2 linked regions of the Azospirillum brasilense genome follow. The protein of the gene in region 1 interacts with the protein of each later gene in a pairwise test. Links are inferred from orthologs where the notes say so. Each region holds a gene or a part of one and is shown on either strand. Other genes may lie near its edges.

The links. Proteins that work in one complex are often made in the same cells at the same time.
Region 2: the proteins of D3869_RS30625 (region 1) and D3869_RS23630 interact in binary tests that used the Escherichia coli proteins (3 or more experiments, as listed by UniProt). The link is inferred for Azospirillum brasilense from one-to-one orthologs.

Annotation. Positions count from the first base shown.
Region 1 is NZ_CP032349.1:302,293-306,949, reverse strand. Bases 996-4,032 are described here. They hold D3869_RS30625 (TonB-dependent siderophore receptor), read left to right. Parts: upstream 996-1,308; coding sequence 1,309-3,756; downstream 3,757-4,032. Other genes in these bases: D3869_RS30620 (hypothetical protein), read left to right, coding at 3,753-4,032; D3869_RS30630 (FecR family protein), read left to right, coding at 996-1,091. In the rest of the region: D3869_RS30635 (RNA polymerase sigma factor), read left to right, coding at 1-42; more of D3869_RS30630, read left to right, coding at 63-995; more of D3869_RS30620, read left to right, coding at 4,033-4,043; D3869_RS30615 (PepSY-associated TM helix domain-containing protein), read left to right, coding at 4,040-4,657. UniProt on the Escherichia coli protein: Involved in the uptake of iron in complex with ferrichrome, a hydroxamate-type siderophore. Binds and transports ferrichrome-iron across the outer membrane.
Region 2 is NZ_CP032347.1:310,854-315,339, forward strand. The notes cover bases 1,048-3,913. They hold D3869_RS23630 (energy transducer TonB), read right to left. Parts: upstream 2,971-3,913; coding sequence 2,125-2,970; downstream 1,048-2,124. Other genes in these bases: D3869_RS23620 (ATP-binding protein), read left to right, coding at 1,048-1,478; D3869_RS23625 (response regulator transcription factor), read left to right, coding at 1,462-2,088; exbD (TonB system transport protein ExbD), read right to left, coding at 2,967-3,389; exbB (tonB-system energizer ExbB), read right to left, coding at 3,394-3,913. Outside these bases: more of D3869_RS23620, read left to right, coding at 1-1,047; more of exbB, read right to left, coding at 3,914-4,344. UniProt on the Escherichia coli protein: Interacts with outer membrane receptor proteins that carry out high-affinity binding and energy dependent uptake into the periplasmic space of specific substrates such as cobalamin, and various iron compounds (such as iron dicitrate, enterochelin, aerobactin, etc.).

The DNA.
Region 1 (4,657 bases):
GTTTCCGCCGGCCCGAACGTCTTACAAAGAGAAAGACCGTGACGGCACCACACGCGACTCCCATGCCCGATCCCATGCCTGACGACACCGACCCCTCCTTACCGCTGGAGCAGGCGCTCGACTGGTTCATCCGTCTGCAGGCGGAGGATGCGGGAGAGGAGTGCCGGCAGGCCTGCGCCGCCTGGTGCGCCGCCGATCCCCGCAACGCCCGCGCCTGGGCCTTGGCGCAGGACATGTGGGCCTCGCCCATCCTCACCGAAGCGCTGGAGGCCACAGCGGTTTCGGCCACAGCGGCTCCGGACACGGCGGTTCCGGACACGGCGCCGCGTGACGCCGCGCCAGCGCTTCCCCTCCGACCGTCGCGCCGCTCCCGGCCGCTGGGGCGCCGGGCGATGGCGTGGGCGGCGGCGGTGCTGGTGGCGGTCGGACTTGGCCTGGCCGCCGACCTGCCGCTGCGCCTGCAGGCCGACCACCGCACCGCGACCGGCGTGCAGGAGCGCCTGCAGCTGGCCGATGGATCGCGGGTGCTGATGGACACCGGGACGGCGCTCGCCACCGACGTCGAGGGGGAGGAGCGGCGGACCCGGCTGCTGCGCGGGGCCGCCTTCTTCGAGGTGACGCCCGACCCCGCCCGTCCCTTCCGGGTCGCGGCCGGCCCCGCCGTGGTGACCGTGGTCGGCACCGCCTTCGCCGTCCGCTACCTGGACGACCGGGTGACGGTGACGGTGCGCCACGGCACCGTGGATGTGGCCCGGTCCGGCGGCCCCGCCGTGCGGCTGCGCGCGGGCGAGGAGGTGGTGGTCACGGCGTCGGGCGTCGGCGCGGAGCACCCCGCCGACCTGTCCGCGGCGCTCGGCTGGGTCGATGGCCGGCTGGTCTTCGAGGACCGCCCCCTGGGCGAGGTTCTGGATGAGCTGGACCGCTACTACCCGGGGCTGATCGTGGTTCCCGATTCCCTCGCCGACCGGCGGATCACCGGCAATTACCGGCTGGACGATCCGGTGCGGACGGCGACGGCCCTGGCCGGTCTGGTGCGGGCCGAGACGCTGCGGGTGTCCGACGCCCTGCTGATCCTGCGCCCGCGTCCCTGACGCCGCCGGCTTTCCCTGCCCGCGCGCCGTCCCTCAAAAAAAATTTCCGCTTTTCACGATCCCAAAACGTCAGGTCGGCACGGCTATTAGGAATGCGTCGCAATCGCAACAAGCGACGCGGTCCGGCCGGTCGATACGTCGCGATCATGGGGAAAGCGTTACGATGGGTGCGGGGATGATGGATCGGGGTGCGCGGGGATGTCGGGGGACGGCCCTGTTGCGGGCGGCGCTGCTGTCATCGGCGGTGGCCGGCATCGGTGTGGCGGCGGGGGGCTACGCCCTGGCGGCACCGGCGAAGACCGGCGGGCAGGTGGCCCAGGCTTCCGGACAGATGGGCGGACAAACGGCGGGGCAGCGCTTCGACATTGCCCCGCAGGGGCTGGTGACGGCCCTCAACGCCTTCAGCGCGGCCAGCGGCTGGGAGGTCGGCTTCCCGGCGGAGGTGGCGCGCGGCCTGACCTCGCCCGGCGTGTCGGGCACCATGAGCGCCGACGAGGCGCTGCGCCGCCTGCTGTCCGGCACCGGCGTGTCGTACCAGATGACCGGCCCCGGTCGCGCCGTGCTGTCACGGCCGCAGGCCGGCGAGACGGTGCTGGACCCGGTGACCGTCGAAGGCACGCGCGAGCGGGCGACCGGCCCGGTCATGGGCTACGCCGCCCGCCAGAGCGCCACAGCCACCAAGACCGACACGCCGATCCTGGAAACGCCGCAGTCGATCTCCGTCGTCACCCGCGACCAGATGGACGCCCAGGCGGCGCGCAGTCTGGCCGACGTCCTGAACTACACCTCCGGCGTCACGACCGCCCGCAACGGCGGGTCCTCCTCCTTCGGCGGCGACGGCATCTCGGTGCGCGGCTTCGGCGGCAACGGCACCACCGGCGTGTCCTTCAACGAATATCTCGACGGGCTGCGGCTGAAGGGCAGCGGCTTCCTGACCTCCGGTATCGACCCGTACCTGTTCGAGCGGGTCGAGGTGCTGAAGGGCCCGGCCTCGGTGCTGTTCGGTCAGACCAGCCCCGGCGGTCTGGTCAACATGGTGACCAAGCAGCCCTCCCCCGACGCCCGGCATGAAATCCTGCTGCAAACCGGCAACCAGGGCCGCAAGCAGGCCGCGCTGGACATCGGCGGCGACGTGACCGGCGACGGTCGGCTCTCCTACCGGTTCGCCGGCGTCGCGCTGGACACCGACACCCAGACCGACATCGCCGAGCGCCGCCGGCTCGCCGCCGCCCCGACCGTGACCATCCGGCCGACCGACGACACCAGCCTGACGCTGATCGGCCTCTACCAGCGCGACAATTACGACGATTCGCCGCTGAACTACCTGCCGGCCCAGGGCACCGTGCTTCCCAACCCCAACGGCACGCTGCCGACCAAGCTCTTCGCGGGCGATCCCAACTTCAACGACTGGGACCGCAAGACCATGAGCGTCGGCTATCGCTTCGAACACCGGTTCGACGAGCGCTGGACGGTGCGGCAGAACGCCCGCTACCTGCACAACGACCTCGACCTCAAGCAGGTCTACGCGTCCGGCCTGCTGCCCGACCAGCGCACCACGCGGCGCACCACCTTCTCGGCCCGCGAGCGCGCCTACGACCTGACCGTTGACAACCAGGTCCAGGTGACCGTCCACACCGGTCCGCTGCGCCACACCGTGCTGGCCGGCGTCGACCATCAGCGGCTGAGGAGCGACACGCTGCGCGGGCAGGCGGCGGCGCCGAACCTCGACCTGTTCAACCCGGTCTACGGGCTGCCGATCGCCACCCCGCCGATCTACCAGAGCACCGCCACCCGCATCACCCAGACCGGCGTCTACGCCCAGGACCAGATCAAGTGGGGCGGCCTCGCCGTGCTGCTGGGCGGGCGCAAGGACTGGGCCGAGACGCAGCAGCGCAACCGGCTGAACCAGGCACGGGCGTCGCAGCAGGACGACGCCTTCACCGGCCGCGTCGGGGCGCTCTACCTGTTCGACAACGGTCTGGCGCCCTACGCCAGCTATTCGGAATCCTTCGAGCCGACGTCCGGCAGCGACTTCTACGGCAACCCGTTCGAGCCGACCACCGGCCAGCAGTACGAGGCCGGGCTGAAGTACGAGCCGCCGGGCTCCGGCAGCCTGTTCACCCTGTCGGCCTTCACCATCACCCAGCAGAACGTCACCACCGCCGACCCGCTGCACACCAACTACAACATCCAGACCGGCGAGGTCCGCTCGCGCGGCTTCGAGGCGGAGGCGCGTGTGAGCCTCGCCGCCGGGCTGAACGCGGTGGCCAGCTACACCTTCCTCGACGCCGAGGTGACTAAGAGCAACGGCGCCGACCGCGGCAAGCGGCCGGTCGCCGTGCCGACCCATTCGGCCTCGGCCTGGGGCGACTACACGGTGCAGGACGGCCCGCTGGCCGGCCTGGGCGGCGGGCTCGGCCTGCGCTACGTCGGCTTCACCTACGGCGACCCGGCCAACAGCTTCAAGGTGCCGTCCCACACGCTGGTCGACGCCGCGCTGCGCTACGACCTGTCCTATCTGAGCCCGCAGCTCCAGGGCGTGCAGGCGGCGGTCAACGCCAGCAACCTCTTCGACAAGGAGTATGTCGCGGCCTGCTCACGGGCGACCAACTGCTATTACGGCCTGCGCCGCACCGTCATCGGCTCACTGAAGTATTCCTGGTGAAGCGAAAAACCGAGATCGCGCTGCGGGTCGTGACCGCCGTCGGCGGCGGCTACGCCCTGGCGGCGGGAACGGCGGCGGCGCTGGCCCTGGCGCTGCCGGCCGTGCAGGACCGCGCGGAGGCGGTGCTGACCGCCACCATGGCGGCGCTGCTGCCCTGCGTCCTGACCGTGGTGATGGTGTTCGCCGCGGCCAGCGCCCTGCGCGCCCTGGCCTGGACCGCCGGCCTGACGGCGGCGGTCTGGGCGGCGGTCTCACTGTTGAAAAGCATGACGGGAACCGGGGTATGAACGGCAGTTTCCGCCTGTCGATGACGTGGCTGCACAATTGGGGCGGGCTGGTGGTCGGCTGGCTGCTGTTCTGCGTCTTCCTGACCGGCACCACCGCCTACGCCCGCTTCGAGATCACCCGCTGGATGCAGCCCGAGCGGATCGCAGCGACCAACAGCCCCGCCGCGGCGGCGGCGGCGATCGCCAGCCTGTCGCGCGAGGCGCCGCAGGCGCGCCGCTGGCTGATCACCATGCCCGACGAGCGGCGGACCGCGACCCAGGTCTACGTCTACAACCCGCCGGGGATACAGCCCGCCTTCCGCAAGCTGGCGCTGGAGCCGGCGGACGGCCGCCCGGTGCAGGCGCGGGCGACCTTCGGCGGCGACTTCCTCTACTACTTCCACTTCGACCTGCGCGTTCCCGGCTTGGTGGGGCGCTATCTGATCGGCGCCGCCGGGGTGGCCCTGCTGGTGGCGCTGATCACCGGCTTCGTCATCCACCGGCGGGTCTTCTGGGACTTCTTCACCTTCCGGCCCAACCGCTCGCGCACGCGGCTGTGGATGGACGTGCACAACGCTCTGGGCATCATCGTGCTGCCCTACCACGCGCTGATCACCGTGACCGGGCTGGTGCCG
Region 2 (4,486 bases), on another replicon or contig:
CCCTTCTGCTGTGGACCGGCGCGCGCGGCCTGCCGATGGTCTACGCCACGCTGATCCTGGCCGATCTTGTGGTGCGGGGGCATCCGGCCTCGATCGCCTCGCTGCTGCTCTCCAACCTCGCCATCGTCGCCGGGTACGGGGCGGCCGCCCATGTCCTGCGCCACCGGGTGGCGATCGGTCTGGCGCTGAACCGCGTGCGCGACGTCGGCTGGCTGGTCGGCGTGACCTTCCTGAGCGCCGCCGTCGTGGCGCCCGTCTTCGTCGGCGTGTTCGTCCTGGACGGGGCCTTGCCCGCCTCCGACCTGCCGACGCTGGCCTTCCAATACTGGCTGGGCGACGCCATCGGCATTGCCGTGGTCACGCCCTTCGTCCTCCTCCTGCACCGGCCGGACCGGACGCCCGCCTGGAGCGTGCCGAAGACGCCCACCGCCGCCCAGACGGCCGCCATCGCCGCAGCCCTTCTGCTCGTCTTCCTGCCCATCGGCGACGGCCAGTTCAACCTGTTCTACGTCCTGTTCCTGCCCCTCGTCTGGGTCGCCGTGTCGCACGGCCTGCCGGGCGCGGTGCTGGCGGCCCTGGCCATTCAGAGCGGCCTGATCGCCGGGCTGCAGGCGATCGGCCTTCCCCTGGGCGCGGTGGTCTATCACCAGACGCTGATGCTGGCCCTGGCCATTACGGCCCTGTTCCTCGGCGCGCTGGTCAGCGAGCGGCGCGAGATCGAGGTCCGGCTGCGCGAACACCAGACCGAGCTGGCCCATCTCTCGCGCCTCACGGTGACCGGAGAGATGGCCTCCGCCCTGGCCCACGAGCTGAACCAGCCGCTGCTGGCCGCCATCAGCTACGCGCGCGCCGCCCAGCGCCTCTTGGAGGGCGACGACACGCCGCCGCGCGCCCACGAGCTCATCGACAAGGCGGTGATCCAGGCGGAACGCGCGGGCGAGGTCATCCGCGGGCTGCGCACGTTCCTGAGCAAGGGGTCGCTTCAACTGGCGCCGGAATCGGCCAGGGAGATCCTGCGCGAGACGCTGACGCTGGTGCGGGGGGACGCGGCCTACAACCGTGTCCAGCTGCGGGTGGACATGGCCGAGCCGCTTCCCCCCGTGCTGTGCGACCGCATCCAGATCGAGCAGGTCCTCCTCAACCTCGTGCACAACAGCATCGAGGCCATCGCCGCGGCCGGCAGCCCGGTGCGCGAGGTCGTCCTGCGCGTCCGGGCCACGCCGCCGGATGGCCTGACCTTCGAGGTCGAGGACAGCGGCCCCGGCGTGTCGGCGGGCATGGTCGACCATCTCTACTCGCCCTTCGCCACCACAAAGCCGGCGGGCATGGGGCTCGGCTTGCCCATCTGCCGCTCGATCGTCGAGAGCCACGGCGGCAGGCTGTGGCTCGGCCGCACCGGTTCGACCGGTGCCGTTTTCCAGGTCTTTCTGCCCGCAGCCCGTTCAGACACCCGGCCATCCCATGACCCAGACCGATAAAACCTCCACCGGCGAACCGACCGTCTTCATCATCGACGACGACGAGGCGGTCCGCGACGCGCTCTCCGTTCTGGTCGAGGTGGCCGGCCTGTCCGTGCGCACCTTCGTCAACGCGCTGGAATTCCTGCACCGCTACAGCCCGGAGCAGCCGGGTTGCGTGGTGGCCGACCTCCGCATGCCCTTCATGGACGGGCTGGAGCTTCAGGAGGAGCTGGCCCGGCGCGGCTGCGGCCTGCCGGTCATCATCATCACCGCCCATGGCGAGGTGAGTTCCGCCGTCACCGCCTTCCGGTCCGGAGCGGTCGATTTCCTGGAAAAGCCGTTCGACGACGGCGTCTTCCTGCGCCGCGTCCACGAGGCCCTGCAGCGCGACGCCCACCAGCGCCGGGACCGCTCCGCCGCGGAGTCCGCCCTGGCGAAGCTGGCCCTTCTCAGCCCCCGGGAACGGGATGTCGCGGCGCTGATGGTGGAGGGCTGCGCCAACAAGGCCATCGCGATCCGCCTGGGGATCGGCGTCCGCACGGTGGAAACCCACCGGGCGAACATTCTCAGCAAACTCGACATCCGGACGGTTCCGGAACTCATGCGCCTGTGGATGCACATACCGTGATGCGCATCCACGTCATCGGCGCGTGAGCGGTCGAATTCAGCGCAGGAAGTACTGCACCGGCACCACCAGCTCCATGCGGTCCTGCGCCACGTCCGGGGGCGGGGCCGGGAGCGGGGAGGCGCGTTCAACCAGGGCGATCGTCTCCTCGTCCAGCGCCTCGAAGCCCGAGCCCTTGTGCAGCCGCACCGCCAACACCCGGCCCTGCCGGTCGAGCGTGATGTGGACCTGCGGAACGCCCTGCTGGCGCCGCATCTGGGCGATGCGGGGGTAGCGCTTGTAGCGCTCCAGATGACCGAGCACGGCGCCGTGCCACGTGGGCAGCGCGTTGCTGTTGCGCGGCACCGGCGCCGCCTGGGCTGGGGCGCCCGAAGGCGGGGCGGCGGCGGGGGCGGCGTTGGCCGGGGCTTCCGTCACCGGTTTGGGCGGCGTCTGCGGCTGGGGGCGCGGCTTCGGCGGCTCGGCCTTGGGCTTCGGCTTGGGCTCTTCCTTGGGCTTGGGTTTCGGTTTGGGCGGCGGCTCCGGCAGGGAAACCTCCGCCGGGACGGGCGGGGGCGGCTCCGGGGCGATCTCGGGGATGGGCTCGGGTTCCGGTTCCGGCTCGATCACCGGCTCGGGCGGCAGCTCCGGTTCGGGGAGCATCGATTCCAGGGTCGGCGGCGGCTCCGCGGCCGGCGTTTCCGGCATCGGCGGCAGATCGAGCATCACCGCGGGCGGCATGGCCGGCGCCTCTTCCATCGCCACGTGCCAGGACAGCGCGGCGAGCGCCAGAAGGGCGTGGGCGCCCAGCACGACCACCAGACTGCCGCCCCAGCGCGCCAGGGCGGGCGCCGTGCGCTCCTCGCCGTCCGGCAGGTCGTTGGGATCGAAGGTCGCCACGCTCATTTCGCGGCCGCGCCTTCCAGCCCGACCAGGGCGATCTTCAGATAGCCGGCGGCGCGCAGCGCGTTCATCACCTCGGTCAGCGCGCCGTAATCCACGCTGCGGTCGGCGCGCAGGAAGACGCGCGCGCCCTTGTCGCCGTTGGTCACCCCGTCCAGCGCCGCCGCCAGGGATTCCCGCGCCACCGGCGTGTCGCCCACCGACAGGCTTTTGTCGGCCTGGATGGTCAGGAACAGGGGCTTGTCGGGCCGCGGCTGCGGCTGGGCGGTGGAGGCCGGCAGGTCCACCGGCACGTCCACCGTCGCCAGCGGGGCCGCCACCATGAAGATGATGAGCAGCACGAGCATCACGTCGATGAAGGGCGTGACGTTGATGTCGTGCGACTCGGTGAGATCGTCGCCGTCGTCCAGACGCGCCGCCATGGTCTTACTCCGCCGCCTTGGACACGGTGCGCGGCAGGGCGCGGCGGTCCATGTCGCGGCTCAGCAGCCGCAGCACCGCCGCCGAGGAGTCGCCGAGCTGGGCGCGGTAGCCGCCGATGGAGCGGGCGAAGCCGTTGTAGATCACCACCGCCGGGATGGCCGCGACGAGGCCGATGGCCGTCGCCAGCAGCGCTTCGGCGATGCCCGGCGCCACCACGGCGAGGTTGGTCGTCTGCGACTTGGCGATGCCGATGAAGCTGACCATGATGCCCCACACCGTGCCGAACAGCCCGACGAAGGGGGCGGTGGAGCCGATGCTGGCGAGGATGCCGGTGCCCCGCATCATGCGCCGCCCCTCCGCCGCCTCGATCCGCTCCAGGCGGGAGGCCGCGCGCTCCTTCAGACCCTCCTGCGAGGGGGCGTCGGCCGACTGGTGCGCCTCGGCGATCACGGCGCGCAGGAAGGCGGTGGCCGGGGTCTTCTCGAAGCCGATGCTTTCCGCCGCCTGGGTCAGCGAACGCGCCTGCTCCAGCGCCGCCAGGGAGACCCGCGCCTTGCGCTTGGCCTTCGACAGTTCCAGCGACTTGGCGAGGAAGATGGTCCAGGTCGCCACCGAGGCCAGCGCCAGCCCGATCATCACGGCCTGCACCACCGGGCTCGCCGCCATGAACATGCCCCAGGGGGACAGGTCGTGCGGCAGGATCGCCGTCGCGGCGGTCATGTGGTCCAGCCCGGCGGCCGCTCCCGCCGCAGCGTCCGGGGCCGCCAGCGGGGCCAGCGCGTCGGCGGCGGGCGTCGTCACGGGAGGCGCCACGGGAGCCGCCATCGGAGCCGGTGCCGCGGGAGCGCCGCCGTTGGTTGCGGGGACGCCCTGCGCCCAGCCAAGTCCGCTCGACAGGAGGGTGCCGGCGGCGGCCATCGCGGCGATGGAACGGGTGTGAAGCGCTGTGAACATTGGCGGTTCAAACTTCTTTGCGGCTGACTTCCTTCCTGTATAGTGCGAACGACTCTCATTTGCACCCATAAAGTGCTATATTGCTGCTATGCGACAAATGGGCATCGCGGCGGTTGTTCACGGCGTGACATGTGAACCGCAA